2 linked regions of the Parasegetibacter sp. NRK P23 genome follow. The protein of the gene in region 1 binds, or shares a complex with, the protein of each later gene. Links are inferred from orthologs where the notes say so. Each region holds a gene or a part of one and is shown on either strand. Other genes may lie near its edges.

Region 1 (6,481 bases):
AGCCTCCGCCCGCTCCCCCCGTAATGGATGTGCCGGCTCCACCGCCACCCCCGGTTGAGTTTTCCGGAGAAGATCCCTTTTCGGATTTCTTCAGGAGAAATCCGCAAGTGAAGTATGTCTCCATGAAATCGCCGGATGGGGAAGTTATTGTTACCCTAAAAAATGGTAAGAAAGAGGTGTATGATTTTTCCAATGCCACACAAAAAGAAGCGTTCACAAAAAAGTATGGAAAGTATACACCACCGCCACCACCACCACCGCCACCTGTGGAAATGAGAAAAATGCCAGCGCCACCCGCTCCGCCCAAAGTAAGCGGTGATACAGGTGCGCCGAAGCTGAAAGGCGAAGTAAAGAACATCAAGGTGAGCAATAGAACGCTGAACGAAACATTCAGTTACGACAACAGGGTAGATGCCAGTCTTGATCAGAACAAAGTGTTGGAGAGCCAGGGGAAAACCAATCACCTGGGCACAACCAAAATAATGGTACGCGGCGCGAGCGATACTACCAAAAAACCTTTGTTCGTAATTGATGGTGTTGTGATGAAAGACGATTATAAATTAGATGCAATTGACCCTAACGAAATAGAATCGATCAGCATTTTGAAAGATGCTTCCGCCGTAGCTATTTATGGAGAAAGAGCAAAAAACGGCGTTATCCTCATCACTACGAAAAAGATTAAGGAAGTCGTTGTGGTAGGCTATGGCACAAAAAAGGGTATTGCGGTTGTGGATGCCAAAAACCAAGCGAAAGAAGAAGTGGTAGTAGAAGGGTATAAGAAAACAACACCGGCCGCTACCGGAAAAGAAAAGGTTATCGTGGTTGAAGGCTACAAAAAAACAACTCAACCTGACCCTGAAAATATAATATTGAACAATGGCGGCCAACCCGTTAACGCACTTGTGATCTACAATGGAAAAGAATATACAGTAAAAGATTTCCAGGCGCTGAAGGTGGATCCCAATACCATCGACTCCATAAGTGTACTGAAAAATGAGTCCGCCACAGCCCAATACGGCGACAAAGGCAAAAATGGCGTCATCATCATCAAATCAAAATAATAAGGTTTTACACCTGAAAAATTGAATTGCCCGGGGGCATGGGGAAGGAACGAAAACCCTTACCTTTGCCCCCAAATCATTTTTCACTATATGGCAACTACAGCAGACATCAGCAGGGGAATGATCCTTAAACTGGACAATAACCTGTATTCAGTGGTGGAATTCGGTCAGAACAAAACTGCCCGCGCCGCCGCGAAAGTTTGGGCAAAACTGAAAGGGGTGGACAACGCCCGCACCATCGAACATACCTGGAACAGCGGTGATACCATTTTCCCCGTGCGTGTTGAAAAGAAGAACTACCAGTTCCTTTATAAAGACGATTCCGGTTACAACTTCATGGACAACGAAACCTTCGAACAGATCGTACTGAACGAAGACATGGTGGACGCCCCCCAGTTCCTGAAAGATGGCCAGGAAGTGTTCGTGATGATCAACACCGATACCGACCTCCCCATGAGCGTGGAACTCCCCGATAAAATTGTGCTGCTGGTCACCTACTCCGAACCCGGAATGAAAGGTGATACCGCAACCCGCACCCTCAAACCAGCCACCGTTGAAACAGGCGCTACCGTTATGGTGCCCCTGTTCGTGAACGAAGGTGAGCTGATCCGCGTGAACACCAAAACCGGTGAATACGTGGAACGCGTGAAAGAATAATATTTTACCAACGGCGTCGCTTGGAGCGACGCCGTTGGTTTTTACCGCAAACGATGCGCCAGTTCTTAAACAATAAAATGGCCCCAAAGAACAACCGCTCCTTGCGTCCTTGCTTCTTAGCGTTCTTTGCGTGAAAAGAAGAATTTTACCCCGTTTTTACCCGGTTTTCATAAAAAAATGACCATTTTCAACCGGTTTTGACGTTTTGAATGGTGTTTTCCCTAATTTAGCCGCCCGTTATATTTTCAATCAAACAACCTAAATTGAACCCCATGGATTTTAAACAAATTCAGGAGTTGATCAAAATTGTCAACAAGTCCAACATCGGTGAACTGACCATCGAGCAGCAGGAATTCAAAATAACCATCAAACAGAAAGAAGAACCCGTTCAACAGATGATCGCCGCGCCACAGGCCATGTACGCCGCGCCTGTTGCCCAGGCTCCCGCTCCGGCACCTGCCGCACCTGCTCCCCAGGCCGGCGCCCCCGCTGCCCCTGTTGCGGCGGAACCCAAGGCCGACAACCTGCTCACCATCAAGAGCCCGATGATCGGAACTTTCTACCGCAGTCCATCACCCGATAAACCCTCTTTCGTTCAGGTTGGCGACGAAGTGGCGGCCGGTAAAGTGGTGTGCATCATCGAAGCCATGAAGCTTTTCAACGAAATTGAAAGCGAAGTGAAAGGCCGTATCGTAAAAATACTGGTGGACGACGCTTCCCCCGTAGAATACGACCAGCCACTGTTCCTGGTTGAACCAGCCTAACCTCAACATTCAATTACTATGTTTAAGAAAGTACTGATTGCGAACCGCGGTGAGATTGCTCTTCGTGTGATAAGGACCTGCCGGGAAATGGGCATCAAAACGGTCGCGGTTTACTCTACTGCCGATAAAGACAGTTTACACGTGAAGTTCGCGGACGAAGCCGTGTGCATCGGCCGCCCACAAAGCGCGGATTCCTACCTCAACATCCCCCATATCATGGCCGCCGCCGAAATCACCAATGCCGACGCGGTGCACCCCGGATATGGTTTCCTCGCCGAAAACGCCCGCTTCGCGGAAATATGCGGCGAACACAATATTAAATTCATCGGACCAACACCTTCCCAGATCAATTCCATGGGCGATAAAATCACCGCCAAGGAAACTATGATTAAAGCCGGTGTTCCCGTTATCCCCGGAAGCGAAGGGCTGCTGGGCAGCCTGGAAGAAGCCGTTAAGCTCGGCAACGAAATGGGCTATCCCGTCATCCTCAAAGCCACCGCGGGTGGCGGAGGAAAGGGCATGCGCGTGGTATGGCAGGAAAGTGAAATGGAACGCGCCTACACCACCGCTAAAACAGAAGCCGCCGCTTCTTTCAAGAACGATGGCGTGTACATGGAGAAATTCGTGGAAGAACCCCGCCACATCGAGATCCAGGTGGCAGGCGACCGCTACGGTACCGTGTGCCACCTCAGCGAACGCGATTGCTCCATCCAGCGCCGTCACCAGAAGCTAGTGGAAGAATCTCCTTCGCCTTTTATGACGCCCGAACTGCGCCAGAAAATGGGGGAAGCCGCTATTAAAGCAGCCTCTGCCATCAACTACGAAGGTGTGGGTACCATCGAGTTCCTGGTAGACAAGCACCGCAACTTCTACTTCATGGAAATGAATACCCGTATCCAGGTGGAACACTGCGTTACGGAAGAAGTGATCAACTTCGACCTCATCAAGGAACAGATCAAAATCGCGATGGGAGAGAAGATATCAGGACTGAACTACGAGCCGCAGATGCACGCCATCGAATGCCGTATCAACGCCGAAGATCCCTACAACGATTTCCGCCCGTCTCCCGGGAAAATCACCGTACTCCATACGCCCGGCGGGCATGGCGTGCGGGTTGACTCTCACGTGTATGCCGGTTACGTGATACCCCCGTATTACGATTCCATGATCGGGAAACTGATCACCGTGGCACGTACCCGCGACGAGGCCATCAATACGATGTACCGCGCGCTCAGTGAATATGTGATCGAAGGCGTGAAGACCACCATCCCCTTCCACCTGCAACTCATGCAGAACGAAGATTTCCGGAAAGGCAACTTCACCACCAAGTTCCTCGAAACATTCAAAATGGTTTAATACAACAAGCCCCGCCAACGAATGGCGGGGCTTTTGCTATGACGAAACAAACCCAGTCTATTTTCCTGCGCCGGTTGCTTTCTTCCCTTTACGCTCCTTCATTTTCTCTCCGGCTTCCTTACGCATCTCTTTTCTCTTCTGCTCCATCTCCACGTATTTCTCGTCCCCCACAATGGTTTTCAGTTTGGCGTTGCGCTCCGCGTTCATACTTTTCAACTGCTCTTTTTTCTGGTCTTCACTCAGCGTCGTGTTCTGGCGCACCGCTTTCATTTTTTCTCCATATTCCTGGTTCAGCTTTTTCACTTCCTGCCCCTGGGCATCCGTAAGCCCCAGTTCTTCTTTCAGGTCCATTTTCTTCGCTTTCACCTTATCGCCGTTCTCCTGTTTCCACTCTTTCTTTACTTCTGCACGTTTTGTAATCTTTACGGAATCGGCTTTGGACTGTGCGCTGGCGGTAAATACAGCGGCAAAACCTATGGCCGCGAGGAAGCATATTTTTTTCATTGTATTCGTTTTATGTAAGAATAGAAAGGGCTCGGGGCCAAAAGTTTAACGCGGTACCATACATTCCTTGTTAACGATTTGCAAAGACTATTAAGCAATTCCTCTATTTGGTAAATTTATAAGTGCGTAAAATCAGACTGACCATATTATTTTGCCTGCTGCTCACAGGTATTCAAGCGCAGCAACAGCCTGTGAAGCCAGCGGCGGTTACGTTCGTGAATCGCCTCCCCGATGTGCTGAAGGAAAGTTCTTCCCTGGTGTATTGGGACGGTGGTTTCTGGACCCACAATGATAGCGACAATACACCCTTTCTCTTCAAGATAGATACCGCCACAGGCGCCATCCTGCGGTCCGTTTGGGTGAAGAACGCTTACAATGCCGATTGGGAATGTCTTGCGCAGGACGATCAATATTTTTATATCGGCGATACCGGTGATAACCTGCAACGGCGCATCCGGAAGAAGATTTATATCGTCTCCAAAGCCGCCCTGTCCGATGCCGGTGCAAAAACAGTCATGGCCGATACTATTAGCTTCGAATACCCGGAACGGAGGGAAGGGCGCATGAAACTGGATGCGGAAGCCATGGTTTGCCTCAATGGGCAGTTGCACCTTTTTACAAAAGAAACGGATACCACCAGGTTGTTCATCCTTCCCGCCAGGCCCGGCCAGTATTACACCGCGAAGTATGCGGACCAGCTCCTGCTGAAGGGCCGTGTAACGGACGCCTGGTACGACTCCACTACACAACACCTGTGGTTGCTCACGTCGGTGCCTTTCGGCGCACGATACATGTACCGCGTGGCCACAAATGGCAGGGATTTACTGAAGGGTAAAGTAGACAGTTTCCAGATTGGCACCTTATTGCAATGCGGGCAACTGGAAGGGATGTGTCGTTTCCGCAACAATTTTTACTTTACCAACGAGGCGTTTCAGGGTTTCGCCCAAAGCCTCTGGAAATGGAAGGTGCCCAGGCAATAAGTTTATTCAGCAATTATTTTACGGGCGTGTCCCTCCTTCGTCGGGCCGGGCTTTCCACTGCAAGTCCTCCCGCCGGCCGCAACGAAACCCAGGTATAGGAAGCAGTTCATTTTCTGCGGCGGCGGTTGCGGGCTTTCCGTTGCAATCCCTCACGCGGGTACTTGTATAGCGTTCACCGGAAACGAAGCATTACCGGGAAAACCAATGCACCAGGAACCGGAGCAGCAGAAATGGGGTAATCATCAATACGGCGCTCCAACTGTTTTCCGGCCTGAAAACATCGGGAAACCCTTTTACGACCATAAAAAATACGAACGCGCCGAGTATAATGGAAACATGCAGTACAATCATGTTGGCTGTAACACCCGGGGAGGGGTTGGCGGTGAGCTGTCTATCATTTTCTAATGTATGAAGGCAGGCCGTCACAAGTATGAACAGGATATTCAGGTTGAAATATACATTTCTGAAAAACAACACCGAGAAATTGGTTTGTATGGCCGTTTTATCTTCCCAACTTGCCACAAAGCCGAAAATAACCACAATGAATATCCAGTAAATCGCCATCAGCGGCCCGGATGATGCGGCCGCAGCCGATACCGTGTATTGCGCTTCCCGGTTACGGCGCCATTTAAAAATCCTGTTAACAGCTTTAACGATCAGTTCGTTCCACCAGAAAAGATAGATTATATAGAATACCGTTGCCTGGCCATTGTACACCGACAGTCCGGTCAGTGCAAGCATCACGGTAAAATCACTCCATACCGTTATGCCTGTACCTGTTTCTTTCCGAAGGATTTTTTTCATGTGGCATCACCTGTCTTTTTTCAAAAGTAATAAAATGTACCGGTGGTCAAAATGGGGCATCTGCCCTATTCCACAGCCGTTTACGGGTGGTTAATATTGCATCGAAACAATTATTCAACATTATGAAAACGGGACTTACTATTGTTTGCGGATTTTTTATGCTTTTGTCAACCGCCGCTGCCCAAACCCTGGGTGAATTTGCTCCGAAAGAACAACGGGGAACTTATGGCCCCAGAAAATTTCCTTCCAAAGACGTGTACATCGCCGGTTTTTCGGTCAACTTCCAGTTGTACAACCTGAAAACAACTTCCACAAAAGGTGGCTTTGCGGGAAAGATGCTGACCGGAGATACCAA
Region 2 (2,883 bases), 800 kb from region 1 along the record:
AATCGTCGAGTGTTGGTTTCATCTATGTTGCTGAATTAGAAGCAGTGCTGTTCGCTTTAGGAAGAATGTGCAGCGCAAAGGTAGAAAAAGTTTGAGGGAGTACTTTCACCCGCCTTATATTTGCCAACTACGCGCATGAAATACAATTTTGTTACCATCGAAGGCAATATAGGAGCAGGGAAAACCACGCTTTCCCACCTGCTCGCAAAAAAGTTTCAGGCCCGCCTGGTATTAGAGGAATTCGCGGACAACCCTTTCCTGCCGAGGTTCTATGAGAATCCACAGCAATATGCCTTTCCCCTTGAGTTGTTCTTTATGGCGGAACGGTACAAGCAACTGAAGGAAATGGTGCACAGCAAGGATCTGTTCAATACCATTACCATATCGGATTACCTGTTCACCAAATGCCTGTTGTTCGCGAAGGTGAACCTCCCGGAAGAAGAATACCGGCTTTACCAGAAGCTGTTCGAGATCATCCACCAGCAGATCATTCAACCCGATTTACTGATTTACCTGCATGCCCCGGTCAAAAAACTGAAAGAGAACATCCGGAAAAGGAACAGGCCCTACGAACAGGGTATCCAGGACGAATACCTGTTCAGCTTACAGGAAACGTACACGCATTATATCAAGCAACACAACATCAAAACGATATTCATCGACTGCAGCAATGCAGATTTCCTGGGCAACGAAAAACACCTCCAGGTGGTGCTGGACGCACTGGAAAAGGACCTGGATCACGGGCAGCATTATTTTACATTGCCCTGATTTTCACAAAATTCCCTATCTTGCCCCCTGTTTTGAATAAAATTTTTGAATCGCCGAAGTAACTGAAAAAACTGAGCATGACACACGAAGACGATTTTGAATCCAGTCTGGCCGGAGATGCCGGGCAGCCCGACCAAAAAGCGAGCTGGTTTAAAAGGATCAAAAAGGGCATTCTTACTTCTACTTCAGAAAAAAAAGAGACCCCCGAAGGGCTTTGGAGCAAATGCCCCGAATGTAATTATATATGTACGGCCAACGAATTGAAAGAGAATGTATATGTATGCCCCAAATGCAACCACCACCACCGGGTGGGCAGTACGGAATACTATGATTTCCTGTTCGATAATGGCGAATACACTGAATTATTCGGCAACATCCTTTCAAAAGACAAGCTCGGTTTCGTGGACCTGAAGCCTTATAAGAAAAGGCTGGAGGACATCTGGGCCAAAACCGACCTGAAAGACTCCATGCGCGTGGCCACCGGTAAAATGGAGGGCGAAGATATTGTGATCGCCTGTATGGATTTCGAATTCATCGGCGGCTCACTGGGTTCCGTAATGGGAGAAAAATTCGCCCGTGCGGTGGATTACGCCATCCAGCACAAAATGCCTTATATGGTGATTTCCAAATCAGGCGGCGCCAGGATGATGGAAAGCGCCTTCTCCCTGATGCAACTGGCCAAGACCTCCGGAAAACTTTCACAGCTTTCCGATGCAGGACTTCCTTATATCTCCTTGCTCACCGATCCCACTTTCGGCGGTATCTCCGCTTCCTTTGGGATGCTGGGCGATATCAACATTGCGGAACCAGGGGCGCTCATCGGCTTCGCGGGTCCCAGGGTAATTAAAGAAACCATCAAAAAGGACCTTCCACCCGGATTCCAACGCAGTGAATTCCTCCTGGAACACGGGTTCCTCGATTTTATTGTAGACAGAAAAGAAATGAGGCAGAAGCTGGCGCAGATGATCCGGCATTTTAAATAGAACCAGTGGCAGACATCAGGAACAAATCGGCTCGCTTTGAATTCTTCATCGACGATACTTACACAGCGGGCATGGTACTTACGGGCACGGAAGTGAAATCGTTGCGGGCGGGAAAAGCCAGCTTCAACGACTCGTTCTGTATTATCCATAAAGGCGAATTGTTCCTGAAGAGCTTCCACATCTCTCCTTATGCCTTCGGCACCTACAATAACCACGATCCCCTTCGCGACCGGAAACTGCTCCTCAATAAAAAGGAACTCCGGAAAATCGAAAGTAAACTCAAAGAGAAAGGGTATACCGTTGTGCCCCTCAGGGTTTTCTTTAACGAGAAAGGGTTTGTGAAAATCGAAATAGGTTTGGGTAAAGGAAAGAAACTCCACGACAAACGGGAATCCATTAAAGAACGGGACACGGAACGCGAATTAAGGAGGTATAAATAATTTTGGATGATATATTTTGAATGATGGTTTGCAGCTTTGCCTGAATCCACGTTCAAAATTCTAATTCATCATTTAACATGCTTCTCTGGCCCCTTTTTTGCGCATTCCCCTACAATTCATAACTTTCCCGTATGCACAAAATCACCCTTTTAACTTTATTCTCCTTCCTTTATACTATTTCTTTCGCTCAAACCGTAACCGGCAGTTGGTATGGAAAAGCTTCGGTGCGCCTGGGTAGTGATGGCAGTAATAACTATTTAACTGAATTGCAGATACGCCAGAAAGGCGATGAAGTGGAAGGCGTACTCGGTTACTACTTTCGCGACCAGTACCAGAGCATGTTTGTGCGCGGAAAGTACGATAGCAAAACAAGGGAAATGGTGATCAGGAACATCCCGATGATGTATTTCCGTTCCACCGCCAGTTTCACCATCGATTGCTTCATGAACCTGAGCCTGGTGCTCAACAGTTCTCAGGTGGGAAAAAGTTTGAAAGGACATTTCTTCAGCCTGGAAGAATACAAGAACACCTGTGGAGACCTCTTCGTCAGCTTCACCTTAGATCCAACGGATTATAGTCACGACAGTACATTTAAAGCGGGCTTTTCCACCACCAAAGTTTGGCGCCCTCAAGTGGAAGACGTTGTTATCTCGTCCAATCCCATTAAAAAAGATTCCATTAAAGTGGTGACT

The links. Proteins that work in one complex are often made in the same cells at the same time.
Region 2: the proteins of accC (region 1) and accD are in contact, whole or in part, in a solved structure (PDB 8UXZ), measured with the Escherichia coli proteins. The link is inferred for Parasegetibacter sp. NRK P23 from one-to-one orthologs.

What each region holds. Positions count from the first base shown.
Region 1 is NZ_JAMDLG010000001.1:2,870,281-2,876,761, reverse strand. Bases 1,824-4,669 are described here. They hold accC (acetyl-CoA carboxylase biotin carboxylase subunit), read left to right. Parts: upstream 1,824-2,500; coding sequence 2,501-3,838; downstream 3,839-4,669. Other genes in these bases: M4J38_RS11680 (hypothetical protein), read left to right, coding at 4,465-4,669; M4J38_RS11685 (hypothetical protein), read right to left, coding at 3,896-4,342; accB (acetyl-CoA carboxylase biotin carboxyl carrier protein), read left to right, coding at 1,991-2,482. Outside these bases: M4J38_RS11705 (TonB-dependent receptor plug domain-containing protein), read left to right, coding at 1-1,061; efp (elongation factor P), read left to right, coding at 1,152-1,718; more of M4J38_RS11680, read left to right, coding at 4,670-5,322; M4J38_RS11675 (hypothetical protein), read right to left, coding at 5,512-6,126; M4J38_RS11670 (hypothetical protein), read left to right, coding at 6,249-6,481. UniProt on the Escherichia coli protein: This protein is a component of the acetyl coenzyme A carboxylase complex; first, biotin carboxylase catalyzes the carboxylation of the carrier protein and then the transcarboxylase transfers the carboxyl group to form malonyl-CoA.
Region 2 is NZ_JAMDLG010000001.1:2,071,296-2,074,178, forward strand. What follows is about bases 1-2,798. They hold accD (acetyl-CoA carboxylase, carboxyltransferase subunit beta), read left to right. Parts: upstream 1-845; coding sequence 846-1,751; downstream 1,752-2,798. Other genes in these bases: M4J38_RS08370 (protein-L-isoaspartate(D-aspartate) O-methyltransferase), read right to left, coding at 1-22; M4J38_RS08375 (deoxynucleoside kinase), read left to right, coding at 136-768; smpB (SsrA-binding protein SmpB), read left to right, coding at 1,757-2,191; M4J38_RS08390 (hypothetical protein), read left to right, coding at 2,323-2,798. In the rest of the region: more of M4J38_RS08390, read left to right, coding at 2,799-2,883.